DNA from 4 places in the Shewanella sp. cp20 genome. Region 4 is predicted to be linked to each of the others. Evidence: predicted binding sites of a transcription regulator. Region 4 holds the regulator's gene; each other region holds the start of a gene.
What was found. Region 4 encodes sigma-54, which starts transcription at its own class of promoters, with help from an activator protein. Its sites were predicted from a motif close to GTTGGCACGNNNNTNGNNT; they were not measured.

Region 1 (3,411 bases), on a different contig from region 4:
AGCTGTTATGGCTCATCCCCTTGATGATGCTCTCGATCTCAGGCGAGGGCACGAGCACTGTACCTAGCTTGCTGACATCATCTGTGGCCGAGGTGCCGACTATCGCCTCGACATGACGTTTCTTCCTGTCGTTGACATCGACGATGGCAAAGCCCAGCTTGCTGCCCACCATCTCCAGCGGCATCCTCAGCTCGATATTGTAGCCTTTGTCGGTTTTTAGCCACTTGCCCTGGATGCGCACCTCTGGGGTGACCGGCTGTGACTTACGGGGATCGGCGGGAAGCTCGAAGGCGCTGATCCAGCCGTCGCGTATGGTGGCCACGATATAGCGGCGAAATTGGCCATCGGGCGCCAGGGTGGCGATGGCCAGATGATCGTTGTTGTCGATGCGCAGGCTGTTGGTGCCGCGGTAGATCACCTTAGGATCTGTCACCTCGAAATAACCATAGAGGTAACCGGCGTACTTACCCACCATGTGGGTAAAACGGATGTTGAGCGGCTTGCCGTCATCGGCCTTAAACAGCTGATGGTCGGCGCCGTAGGTCAGGGCGCGGTGACGATTATCGGCCCATTCGCCCAGCTTGCCGTCCAGATGGATAGGGCCGGTTAACGGGTAGGCGTAGAGATCCCGTCCCTTCTTGACCTGTGACAGAAAACTCGCCTGCTTGTCGAACAGCTTAGGGCGTTCATGCAGGGCGGTGGCTAGCGCCTGGGTCGTGCCCTCCAGGGTCTTCTCCTGACCGTGGCGCAGGTATTTTTCCATCTCCCACACATATTGGTAGCCAAGCCAGGGCAGGCAGAGCAGGAAGAGAGAGAGTATGGCGACCTTAGTGCGCAGGCCGATGGGCAGATTAAACATGCTTAGTCTTGGGTATCCCAGCGGTAGCCCATGCCGTAGACGGTATCGATGCAATCGAACTCAGGGTCTTGGCTGATAAATTTCTTGCGGATCCGCTTCACATGGGAGGTGATGGTGCTGTCATCTACATAGATCTTGGCATCTTGCATCAATGCCTGGCGGCTACGCACGTGGCCGGGGCGCTTGGCCAGGGCGTGCACCATCCAAAATTCGGTGACCGTCAGTTCGATAGGCTGCTGTTTCCAGTAGACCTGAATGCGGTTGACATCTATGGTCAGGTTACCGTGCTCTATCATGCCATCTTGCGGATTGGCGCCATTTTGGATGTCCGAGCGCCTAAATAGCGCGGCCAGGCGTGCGATCAGATGGGGGAAGCTGACGTCTTTGCTCAGGTAGTCGTCGGCGCCCAGTCTCAGGCCGCAGACGGTGTCGAAGTCACTGTCTCTGGCGGTCAAAAAGATGATAGGCAAAGTGTTCGACATGGCCCTGAGCGACTGGCACAGGGTAAAGCCTCCGTCTATCTCATCTTCCAGGCCGATATCGATGATCGCTAAGTCAGGCAGACGAGTGTTGAAGGCCTCCATGGCGCTGGGGCGATTAGCGTACGCCTGCACAAAGTAGCCTTGCTGTTGCAGCACCTCTTTGTAGTTCTCGCGGATAGCCGCCTCATCTTCAACTATTGCAATACGCTTCATGATCCATCCATTACAGCTTAGTGTTTCTGGAGTGTGACTATACAGCAAAATACCGGGGAGAAAAGTGGCCCGGGGCAAATGCCATTTTCTTGCCACATTTGGTCTGCGCATCGTCATTTTTGTACCCCTGACTTGCCATTTCACTCATGTTTAATGACCTCATCGACAGGAACCACAAGGTTCTGATTAAACCCATCCATGTCAACTTGAGGATTTTCCCATGAAGAAGCAGATCATCGCCGCATTAATCAGTGTTTCATTATTTGGCAGCTCAATGGCTTTCGCTGCCCCCGCAACTCAAGCGACGCAAACGACAAACAGCAGCTCGACTGATGAAGAGGCGCTTATCGGTGTCGGCTCAGGCATAGTGCTGGGCGCCGTGGTAGCCGGCCCTGTGGGCGCGATTATCGGCGCCTTTACCGGTGGCATGATAGGCCAGACGGTGGCCAACGACAGCGAGATCAAGCAGCAGCAGGCCGCATTAGCCGAGAAGGAGAGTCGCCTGATGGCGCTCAAGCAGCAAAACGAGGCGCTGCTGACGGTGCAGCAGGAGTATCAAGAGCCAAGGTAGAACTGGCTCAGCTCAGACAACATCAGGGCACTCGCCTGGAAGAGCTGGCCCTAGGCCTCAACGTGCAGTTTAAGACAGGATCTTCGACCGTCGAGCCTCACTTTAAGGGGCAGCTCGATGAGGTGGCCGATGCCATGGCAATCTCGCCCCAGCTCAAGCTGGATCTGACTGGTTACGCCGATAGACGCGGCGACAGCAGCTACAACCAGGCGTTGTCTGAGCAGCGCGTCGCCGAGGTAAGAAGTTACCTGGTAGCTAAAGGCGTGGATGAGGCCAGGCTCGATGCCAAAGCCTATGGTGCCAGCGCACCGGTTAAGGATGAACAGAGCTTCGAAAATGATTTCTTCGATCGCCGCGTGACCATCAAGTTGCTGCCTGGCGATACCGCCCTGGCTTCAAACTAGATTTTGCACCATGAAGCAACGCGTAAAAGGAGAAATAAGATGTTGCCACGCCCGTATCTCAGGATGAACCAGACCGACCTTTGCCCCCCGAGGGGGGCGTTTTTTTCTCGCCAGCGTCTGGTACTTGCCGCCTTGGTGTTAAGTGTTACTGCGCTCGGCTCGGCGGCGCCTGCCTTTGGGCGCATGAGTCAGCTATCGGAACCTAATGTGCATGGCGCCAGATTTGACGAGCAGCTGCATCATTTTGACCTGCCGGCAGCCGACGAACCTACTCTGGGGCAGGGCGTGCTCGAGTATCGTCTAAATGGCGTTCAATTGGGCAGTGGCCTGCCGGCGACGGCGCTAGCGGTGGATACCCAGGTGCAGATGAACATCTCCGGCTGGATCAACCGGGTGTCGGTGAAGCAGGTGTTTGTCAACGACACTGCCCACTGGCTTAATGGCCGCTATCAGTTCCCGCTCCCCCATGATGCGGCGGTCGACAGCCTTAAGTTGCATATTGGTCAGCGGGTGATCGTCGGTGAGATCCAGCCCAAGGAGGTGGCCAGACAAACCTTCGAGCAGGCCAAAGTAGAGGGCAAGAAGGCGAGCCTGGTGAGCCAGCAAAGACCCAATATCTTTACCTCTGAGGTGGCGAACCTAGGGCCGGGAGAGGCGTTGGTCGTTGAGATCGCCTATCAACAGCAGGTGCGCTATCAAGATGGCGAGTTTAGCCTGCGTTTTCCTACGGCCATCACCCCGAGATACTTCCCCAAGGGTAAGGCGCAAAACTTAGACCATGAATCAGGCGCGGTTAATGAGGAGTCGCCGCATATGGCAACTTCTGTGGGCACGGCACCTGACGAGCAGAAGCTCTATCTGGATGTGGTGCTGGATGCCGGC
Region 2 (3,411 bases), on a different contig from region 4:
ACTTCATCGGCAGGTGACTCAGCTTAATGTGAACTGCGAATCTCAGGCCAGTGCCGCAGAGCAGATGAGTCAGCAGGTGTCGCAGATGACCCAAGACATGCGTCAATCTGAACAGTTTATGGAGGAGCTAAAGGGGCGTTGCCAATCTATCGATCGCCGGGCGGCCAATAGCGCCCAATCCTTAGAGGCGTCGACCAATGCGATTGCGGCGATACTGAAAAGCAATCAGGAGATCGTCTCGGTTGCCGATCTCATTACCTCTGTGGCGGAGCAAACGAATCTACTGGCGCTAAACGCGGCAATTGAGGCGGCCAGGGCCGGCGAGTATGGACGAGGCTTTGCCGTGGTGGCGGAACAAGTCAGGGAGCTGTCGGCTAAGAGTAACCGCTCTGCGATAGAGATACGTCAGCTGCTCGGCAACAGCCGTGACGAGGTGATTCAAGGACAAAGAGTGATAGAGCAGAGTGCGGAGGAGCTGACGCAGATCATCGACCAGATTGCCAGTGTGGTTCATGACGTTAATCAGCTGGCGGGGTTAATGACCCAGCAAGGAGAGGCGCTCACCCAGCTAAATAGTGCCAGCAGCGAGGTGGCCAGCAGTGTGGTGGGCACTAACCAAGTATCCGAATCGGTTGCTATTGAGGGCGAGCAGTTGGCCAGACGGGTTGAGCAGCTGCAGGCGTTAGCCAATAGCCTGACTAAGGTTGTTCACTGCCAGGCGGATTAGCATCTAAGGGTAGGGATGACCTACCCTAATCGCTAACTTTCAGTAGAAATCGCCCCCCATGGCGCGTTTGAGGGCCGCCTCTTCGAGTAACTCTTCCAGGCGACGTTTGACTTCGCGTCTGTGTTGCAGCTCACAGGCGGCCTTAGGGTTTTTAGGTGCTGTGATCGCTTCGATTTCAGCATCGTTCGGAATAACATCGAGTAACTGAGCCATATTGAAATCCTCGTCAAATAAAGTGCTTGAGCACTCATTTGGTGCTGCTTAGCACTGAGCCGCTTTAACATAAAGTTAACTGAGTCAAAGCGTTAGCTAGTTTAGCGTCCTAAGGCCTGGGCACATTAGCGAGCGCTAATGAGAAAAATAGCAGGGGATTTTCAATTTTTGTTTGATCGAGTTAACACATTTGTATTTGTCGATTTTCTCGACTAAATCGGAGGGCGTTGGTGAATGTGTTGACTTTAATTAATTGTTTTTAAATGGAATAGCGGCTGAACAATAGTGAGTTGCCAGCTAAATTAGTGGCAACTCATTTAAATTTAGATCACAAATCGAAACTATAGCTGTAGCCTACCAACACTTTCGGATCGTCACCGTCGAGGTCGGTATCGCTGACCAAGAAGGAGATGGTACCAAAGTCTGTCTCCTTATCCAGAGAGAGGGAGTAGTCGGCATAGTTGTCGGTATCGAACCAGGCGTTGACCACATCGCCGCTGGAGTAGCCATAGTGCGCCGAGAATGACAGGGTTTCCGACAGCGGGAAGCTAAAACCTGCGTTGATGTAGCTGAGATCTTTCTCATCGAAAGGATCGGCTGCCACATCGCTATCGGCATTGACTACCTGGGAATAGGCGAGACTAAACCACTTCCAACTTAGGGCCAGGGTGACTTCACCGAAGTCTATGCTCGAACCGCTGTCGGGATAGGCGTAGTAGAGATAGCTGATGTCATAGCCAAAATCTTCCCCCACGCTGCCCGCATAGCCGCCATAGAAGTCGATCTCGTAGCTGGTGTTGTCACCGAAATCCACATTAGAAGCCCATGTGCCTAAGTAGAGGCCGCTATCGTGTTCGAAGTCTATGCCGCCTTGAACCGCGGGTGCGTCTCCTGTCTGGGTGGCACCGCGCCACAAGTAGTTGGAGGTCGCACCAATGTTGCCCGTGACGCTAGCGCTGGCAGGTAAGGCCACCATCAAGGTGCCCGCGAGTAGGCTTAGGGTTCGCAATGCTTGTTTCATACTCATTCCTTCTTATTGGTCTATGGGAGCGGCCTTGCCTGTTGTTATGAGTATTGTCAGGCCGCGTACAAGCTATAGCGAAGAGTGTGCCAAATATTTATTAGTTATTTTTCAATTAGTTATTTTATTTTCGTCAGGGGTAGGCAAGCGATTGATTAAAAATGAGGCAGAGCATGCACTAGGAAGGTGCATAAAAAAACCTCCATGGCGGAGGTTTTTTCGACGGATTAAATACCGATTTAGTTTACGCTGTCTTTTAGCGTCTTACCGGCTTTAAACTTAGGTACTACAGCCGCTGGGATCTGAATTTCTTTGCCCGTCTGTGGGTTGCGGCCTGTACGTGCTGCACGGCTAGTGGTCTCGAAAGAACCAAAACCTACAATAGAGATTTTTTCGCCGTTCTTCATCGCTTCCGCTACCGTTTCTTCGAAAGACTTTAAGGCGCGAGCAGCTTCAGCTTTAGTGAGTTCAGCGCTTTCCGCTATTTTTGCAACAAGTTCAGTTTTATTCATTTGGATAGTCTCTTCTTTCCGTAGATTTAGTAATACCAATTACATTAGATACTTGCAATTGCTGGACTTAACATGCCACAAGCATCCCTATAATGAAAGCGGTTTTATGCGCCCAAAGGGTGCTTTCAGTCAAATTCAGTAAAAATTTACCTTAGTGGCAGCAAAAAGCGGCCGATATTTCCCACTCTTGGCTTGAAAGGCTCACCAGACAAGGCTTGGGCCTTATTTTGCTGATTTGCCTGGGGGATTATTTAAGCCTCGCGTTTATCGCTCGTTTGCGCCGCTTGTGGCAGATACTGTTTCATGCTCTTAGAGAAGGCCATATACCACTGAAAACTCAAGAGTATGGTGATCACCAGGGCGATAGCCCAGATAGGCAGTTCCTGTCCACGCACCACCACCTTAACGTCTTCAGGGGTGATCTGATAGGCGATCACCGCTGTGGCTCCAAGCGCCGTGAACCCCAGGGTTTGTATGCCAATATAGATCTTCAGTACCAGGCTAGCCCAGTTGGTGCGTGCGATCAGCCCGATCAGCACAGGGATCACGCCCAGGGTAAAGAGATCGAGTGTCTGGCTGTCTAACGCGCGCCAGCCGGCGAGAATGGCGATAACGATATAGAGGGCGATCAGTAGCAGTATGCTGGGAGTCGGTCGGTTCATCTTGGCTCTTGGGTGAATGATTTGCCCCGCAGTGTAGAAAAATGGTGCAACTTAGTCCAATGCTTTGCCTAATTTGCCTATCTTTGCTGCTCAGCGTTGCCAGTTAGGGTAAGATGTGGCGGACTTAGATAGCGTGAGAACCCCATGACAGAGAGTGAATTTTGGCAGTTAGTGACCCGCAGCGAACCTCAGCAGGATCAGGAAAGCCTGGCGGCCGAGCTTAAGGCCAAGCTGACCGAGTTGAGTAACGAGGAGCTGGCGGCCTTCGATAAGCTG
Region 3 (3,411 bases), on a different contig from region 4:
GAATATTGGCTTCCATCGGCGGTTGGTTACTCAGCGCGCCGGCAATGCCACCAGTGCTAGAACCTGTAGAGTTGTTCTCGACCGTCATCTCGCTGCGCACGGCCGGTAGATCCGGGTTATAACGCTTGGCGGTCTGCTCGACAGAGGTAAAATCCATGTTCACGTCGACCTGGGCGGTGAAGTTCTCCGGCCCTAGGATCGGCATCAAAATCGATTCAATCTTGGTGCGGTATTCGGCTTCTTTCTGCTGAACTAGCTCAAGCTCGCGTCTCGCCCGCGCCGAACCTGCGGTTTGGCTGCCTGAGTTTAACAGGCGGCCGTTAGAGTCTGTCACCGTGACGCGAGTCGGCTCGAGGCCGTGTACCGCCGAGGCGACGATATCCACGATAGAATCGACCTCTTCCTGACCCAGTCCGCCACGACGAGTATTAACCACCACGGTCGCGCTAGGCTTAGAGCGATTGCGGGCAAATACGTTCTCTTTAGGAATGGCCAAGATCACCTTGGCGCGGCTAACGCTCTTTAACTCTTCGATGGTACGTGCCAGGTTTTGCTCCTGGCTGTTCTTGAGTCTGGCGGCCTCCATGCGCTGGCTGACGCCAAAGCCGCTGTCTTTTGACAGGTAGTCGTCACGACTCGGCGAGTTATCGATACCGGCACGGCTCAGCATCATCTTGACGTCTTGGTACTGATCTTCCGGCACCTTTAACACATCGACATCGATCTGATAGTTGACCTTGTTCTTGTCCAGCACATCGAGAACCTGCACCATCTCCTGGGTATCCATCTTACCCAGCGGACGGTATTCGGGCTCCTGGGCCCACAACATGACGAAGACGGCCAGTGCCAGACAGATCGCCAGCGCCAGGATCATAGTGATCTGCCTGAGCATGTCGACACCGCCAAACATTCCGCCGCTGGGCTTATGTTCTTCTTGTACGCCGCCTGCCACCATATCCTGTGTTGTGCCAGCGCCAGTTCCGACTACCATATCTGTGCTCACGATAAATACCTGCCGTTATCTTTCTTAATCTTTAGGGGATCCATGCCTAGACAGGCATACTCATGATCTCTTTGTAGGCTTCCACCAGCTTGTTACGTACCTGAACCGTGGCCTCAAATGCCACACTGGCCTTTTCTCTGGCAATCACAGTGTCGGACAGGGTCACTCGGGTATCGCCCATGTCCAGGCGTGCCTGTAAGGAGGAGGATGTGGCCTGCAGCGCACCGACATTGCCTACGGCCTCGGACAAGAGGCTGCCAAAGTCGCTGCCGCTGGTGTTAGCCACCTGCTGAGTGATATTAGGTGTGATCCCATTAGGCTTGATCTCGCCCGTGAGTGTCTGCATCTCTTGCAGTAATGAATTGGCACCTATCTGCATCTTGGCCTCCGCTATCGTCGTGAAATTGACGAAATCTATTCTCATTCAGAGCAATGCAATATGTTTGCCAAAAATAGAAAAAGCCGACAAACCCACATTTACTGGGTGTCGGCTTATGATGAAAGGTATGCCCCAGCGACAGGGCTAGGCCATATGGCTCACAACCTATCAGGCCGGGATCTGAATCCCCATGTCACGCATGCGCGCCATCTTGTATCTCAGGGTGCGGGCACTGATCCCCAGTTTTTCGGCCACCTGTTTACGGCTGCCGTTACACTGATTGAGGGTCTCTAAGATGATCACATGCTCCTGAGCCTTAAGTTCATCCCCCAGGCCTTCTGGCTCGTTGGCTTTCTCGCTCTCACCTATGGGCTCAAGTATCACATCCTGGGTATCGATAACGATATCCTTGGCCGTGATAAATTCGCCAGTTTGCAGGATGAGGGCGCGCTGTACCACGTTATCCAGCTCTCGCACATTACCCGGCCACCTGTGGCCCAATAGGCGCCTGCTCGCCTGTTCATCTAGGCTTGGCGCCACGGCTAAACCGGCAGCCTTGGTATGGCGCAACACTAAGTGCCGCGCCAGCGGCAAGATATCTGCCGGGCGTTGATGCAGCGCCGGCCAGGTCAGCGGGAACACATTGATGCGATAGTAGAGGTCTTCCCTGAAATCGCCCTTGGTTGCCATGGCCTTAAGGTCACGGTTCGAGGTCGCCAGCACGCGCACATCGAGTTTGATGGTCTTGCGGCCACCGAGACGCTCGACTTCCCGCTCTTGCAATACCCTGAGGAGCTTGGCCTGCAGCCCGAGATCCATCTCGGAGATCTCATCGAGCAAGAGTGTGCCTCCCTGGGCCTGTTCAAACTTGCCGGGACAGGCCTGATAGGCGCCGGTAAAGGCCCCCTTCTCATAACCAAACAGGGTGGCTTCGAGCATATTTTCCGGGATCGCGGCGCAGTTTATCGCCACGAAGGGCTCACCAGCCCGCTGACTGTGTTGGTGAATATAGCGGGCAAGCACCTCTTTACCCGAGCCGCTCGGCCCCATGATCATCACGGAGGCGTCGGACTGGGCCACCTTCTGCGCCAGCGCCAGGAGCGCCAGACTGCGTTCGTCGGCGACCACAGGTTGATCTTCGATTAGCTTAGGTTTGAGATAACGCGACACCTGATTAAGTAACACCTCAGGCGCGAAAGGCTTCGCCAGATAGTCCACCGCGCCAAGTTTAATGGCGCTGACCGCACAGTCTATGGTGGCAAAAGCCGTCATCAATAGGATGGGGATCTGGGCATTATGCTGCTGAAGATAATTCACCAGGCCAAGGCCGCCTATCCCCTCCATCTGCACGTCGCTGATCACCATATCGAAATCCTGCCCCTTGAGCGCGACGATAGCCGCCTCGGCCGATTCGACATCGACGCATTCATACTGTGCCAGCAACAAGGTATCCACCAGGGCTTCGCGCAGCGCCGCGTCATCTTCAACGAGTAATATCTTGGCTTCAGCCATGGCTTACCTCCAGCCTAGATTCGGCCTCAACAGCCGGCAGGTTAAACGAGGCGCGACATCCCTTTCCCGCAATACAATTGAGCTGCAGGCGGCCCCGATGATTGGCAACAACCGTCTGCACAACGGCTAAGCCCAGGCCAGTCCCTTGCGACTTGGTGGTAAAGAAAGGTTCTAACACCTTCTCCTGCATGCCAGCATCTAGCCCCTTACCGTTATCTATCACCTCGAAGGCAATAGAATCAGCCTCATCCTGGGCACTCAGCCAGATCTGACTGGCACCGGCCTCGATGCTGTTCATCACCAGATTGTTGATCGCCGAGCTCAGCGCCGCTGCGTTAGCCTTAAACTGCTGCTGAGAGTCGAGTTTAAGGTGCAGTTGACAGCCTTTACGCTCGGCAATCGGTTCGCAGTTGGCCATCACTGAGTCCACGACCTGCTGCATGTTGCAGACATCGGTCAACTCCTGCTGGCGCCCCTTGGCCATCAGCAACATATCGTCGACCTGTTGCGACAGCTC
Region 4 (3,411 bases):
GGTGATCACCTGATAGAGTTCGGATTCATCTTGGGTCTTTCTTAGCTGCTTAATGATCGCCTTATCATTGAGCTTCTCGGCCATGGCGGCCAGGGTGCTAAGATGTTGCTCGCATTGATCTGCGGGCACTAATAATGCAAAAAGGATATCGACGGGCTGATTGTCAATGGCATCGAATGCGATTGGTTCAGCACATTTAACCAGTACGGCCACGGGTTGATCTATGTTGGTCAGCCGCCCGTGAGGAATCGCGATACCATTGCCTATACCTGTGCTGCCCATTTTCTCTCGAGCCAGAAGGCTTTCAAAAATTTCTTGAGAGGAGAGGGTAGGGTACTGGACAGCGGCTAAGTCGCTGATAAGCTCCAGTACCTTTTTCTTACTGCCCGGAGTGGCGCAGGTGGTGCACTCCGGCCGCAGGATGGTACTCAGTTCCATCGTTAATGTTTAGTAAGCTTCTCTTTGTGTTTAATGACCTGACGATCGAGTTTGTCAATCAGGGAGTCTATCGCGGCATACATGTCCGCATGTTCGGATGTTGCGAACACTTCTCCGCCGCGGAGATGTAACTTTGCCTCAACCTTCTGTTGCAACTTTTCGACATTTAATACAACGTGCACATTATTGATCTGATCGAAATGACGTTCAAGCTTTGTGAATTTCTCTTCGATGTAGCTTCGTAGAGATTGGGTGATCTCGATATGGTGCCCAGTCAGGTTTATTTGCATAAAGATAGTCCTCCAGTTTCCAGGTTTGTTTTATAAGCTCTTGCGCTGATTCGACGGCGGTATCAGCATCGCTTCGCGATACTTGGCAATGGTGCGTCTAGCTACCTTGATACCCTGTTCGGCCAAGAGTTGAGCCATCTTGCTGTCGCTCAATGGCTTTTTCTGGTTTTCCGCAGCAACCAGCTTCTTGATGAAGGCGCGTATTGCTGTTGAAGAGCACTCTCCGCCATCGTCGGTACCGACGTGACTGGAGAAGAAGTATTTGAGTTCGAAGATCCCTCTCGGGGTATGCATATATTTTTGTGTGGTCACACGCGAGATGGTGGACTCGTGCATCTCCACCGCCTCGGCAATGTCGTTCAGTACCATGGGCTTCATCGCCTCTTCGCCAAATTCGAAGAAGCCTTGTTGGAAGTCGACGATACAGTTGGTCACCTTGAGCAGGGTCTCGTTGCGGCTCTCCAGGCTCTTGAGGAACCATTTGGCTTCCTGCAGGTGGCCACGAATAAACTGGCCATCAGCCTGGCTCTTGGTGCTGCGCGCCATGGCGGCATACTGCTGATTGACGTTGATCTTGGGCATGCTGTCGGGATTGAGCTCGACCACCCAGCGTCCCTTCTTCTTGGTGACAGTCACATCCGGGATCACATACTCGTCGCGGCTGGCGGTGATGGCGAGGCCGGGACGGGGGTTGAGTGTCTGGATCAGGGCGATGGCATCTCTTAGGTCATCTTCTTTGAGTTTGGTCTTGCGCATCAGCAGACGGAAGTCGCGGCCGGCGATGAGATCCAGATGTTCCTTGATCAGCATGCGGGCATTGGCGATATGCGGCGTGTCGTCGCTGTATTGGGCGAGCTGAATCGTCAGGCATTCGCTGAGATCCCTTGCCGCCACGCCGATGGGATCGAAGTGTTGTACCCGCTTGAGAACAGCCTCGACCTCGTCGAGTTCGATCTCAGGATCGCCCATGGCCTCGAGAATATCTTCACAGGTCTGGGTCAGGTAACCACGCTCGTCGATGGCATCTATGATGGCGGTGGCGATGGCCAGATCGTTATCGGAAAAGGGGGTCAGGTTCTTCTGCCATTCAAGGTGTTCATACAGGCCTTCGCTGGTTTCACCCTGAAAAGGCATGTCGTCGTCACGCATGGCGCCCGAGCTGGAGTTGGGCGAGGCGGTATAGACCTCGTCCCAGGTGGTATCGACCGGTAGCTCGTCTGGCATGGAGTCCTGGGTCAGGGCGTCAGAGGTCTCGACACCTGAATTATCCTGGCTCGAATCCAGCTCTATCTTGTCGTCGTACTTGGTGTCGAAGTTGTCGCTGACGGCATCATCTTGCAGCTCGACGTTGGCGCTCTCCTGCTCTTCGTCCAACTCCAGTAGCGGGTTAGATTCTAATGCCTGCTGGATCTCCTGCTGCAACTCTAATGACGACAACTGCAACAGACGAATGGCCTGTTGTAGCTGGGGCGTCATGGTGAGATGCTGACCCATTTTGAGCTGAAGTGACGCTTTCATCGTACTGCTATTCCCTTGTTTCTAATTATAAAATGAGAAAGCTCTGGCTATATGTGCCGGACAAATATATCGAATAGTCGCTAAGGCCACAATCTAAGATAGGTTTTTCTGTGTGGCCCCGTTATAAGATTAACTATAGCTTGAATTGTTCACCTAAGTACACTGCTCGTACTTGCTGGTTGTCTAAGATTTCGGCGGGTGTGCCTTCGGCGATCAGATTACCATGGCTGACGATATAGGCTTTCTCACAGACATCTAGTGTTTCGCGCACATTATGGTCGGTGATCAACACCCCCAGGCCACGATTCTTGAGCTGTTCGATGATCTTCTTGATGTCGATGACCGAGATGGGATCGACCCCGGCGAAAGGCTCGTCGAGAAGAATAAATTTAGGGTTGGCGGCCAGCGCCCTGGCGATCTCTACTCGGCGACGTTCACCGCCAGAGAGTGCCATGCCGTGGCTGTCACGGATGTGGGTGATATGGAACTCTTCCAGCAGGTGTTCCAGTTCCTCTTCGCGGCCGTCGTTGTTCAGGTCGCTGCGGGTCTGCAGCACGGCCATGATGTTGTCGCGTACCGAGAGCTTACGAAAGATGCTGGCTTCCTGAGGCAGATAACCTATGCCCTTGCGGGCGCGCAGATGCATGGGATCCAGCGTCAGGTCGTCATCGTCAATAAAGATGCGGCCCTTGTCGCTCTGCACCAATCCGACGACCATGTAGAAGGTGGTGGTCTTGCCGGCGCCGTTTGGCCCCAGCAGGCCGACGATCTGCCCGGTCTTGACCGTGAGGCTCACGTCTTGGACAACGGCACGACTCTTATAGCTCTTGGCGAGGTTCTCCGCCTTCAAGGTTAGGTGTGTCATTGTTTTTCCTGTTTGGGCTGTTCGGGTTTCTGTTCTGGCTGGATCTGCTCCTGATAGTTCTCAGGCTGAATGATGGTGATCACTCTGTCTTTGCCGCTGCTCTCGGCGATCAGCTGTTGCTGCTCTATGTTGTAGCGGATCTGCGAGCCTGTGACCTGGCTGCCTTCCTGTTCCAGGGTGGCGTCGCCGATCAGTGTCAGGGTGCGGCTGGACAGCTCGTAGCGTATCTCCTTGGCGCTTGCAGATGCTGGGCGGCCATCTTCCATCACCTGAGTGTAGGTGGCTGGGTTGCCGGTGGCG

Region 1: pdsR (proteobacterial dedicated sortase system response regulator) is a predicted target of sigma-54. The motif match lies at 1,633-1,651, and genes of this name have one in related genera.
Region 2: DB48_RS13965 (TorF family putative porin) is a predicted target of sigma-54. The motif match lies at 2,037-2,055, and genes of this name have one in related genera.
Region 3: fliE (flagellar hook-basal body complex protein FliE) is a predicted target of sigma-54. The motif match lies at 1,436-1,454, and genes of this name have one in related genera.

What each region holds. Positions count from the first base shown of each region.
Region 1 covers NZ_JPII01000048.1:293,536-296,946, reverse strand. The annotation lists gene pdsS (proteobacterial dedicated sortase system histidine kinase) at 1-859, opposite strand, end outside; gene pdsR (proteobacterial dedicated sortase system response regulator) at 862-1,554, opposite strand; gene DB48_RS20575 (YMGG-like glycine zipper-containing protein) at 1,775-2,125, shown strand; gene pdsO (sortase-associated OmpA-like protein PdsO) at 2,035-2,529, shown strand; gene DB48_RS17190 (marine proteobacterial sortase target protein) at 2,569-3,411, shown strand, end outside.
Region 2 covers NZ_JPII01000042.1:68,020-71,430, forward strand. The annotation lists gene DB48_RS13960 (methyl-accepting chemotaxis protein) at 1-727, shown strand, start outside; gene DB48_RS20305 (hypothetical protein) at 767-940, opposite strand; gene DB48_RS13965 (TorF family putative porin) at 1,269-1,961, opposite strand; gene DB48_RS13970 (HU family DNA-binding protein) at 2,201-2,473, opposite strand; gene DB48_RS13975 (hypothetical protein) at 2,725-3,135, opposite strand; gene DB48_RS13980 (DUF4240 domain-containing protein) at 3,280-3,411, shown strand, end outside.
Region 3 covers NZ_JPII01000030.1:73,390-76,800, reverse strand. The annotation lists gene fliF (flagellar basal-body MS-ring/collar protein FliF) at 1-991, opposite strand, end outside; gene fliE (flagellar hook-basal body complex protein FliE) at 1,050-1,382, opposite strand; gene DB48_RS12665 (sigma-54-dependent transcriptional regulator) at 1,551-2,894, opposite strand; gene DB48_RS12660 (sensor histidine kinase) at 2,887-3,411, opposite strand, start outside.
Region 4 covers NZ_JPII01000026.1:4,766-8,176, forward strand. The annotation lists gene ptsN (PTS IIA-like nitrogen regulatory protein PtsN) at 1-438, opposite strand, end outside; gene hpf (ribosome hibernation promoting factor) at 441-728, opposite strand; gene DB48_RS08850 (RNA polymerase factor sigma-54) at 759-2,246, opposite strand; gene lptB (LPS export ABC transporter ATP-binding protein) at 2,380-3,111, opposite strand; gene lptA (lipopolysaccharide transport periplasmic protein LptA) at 3,108-3,411, opposite strand, start outside.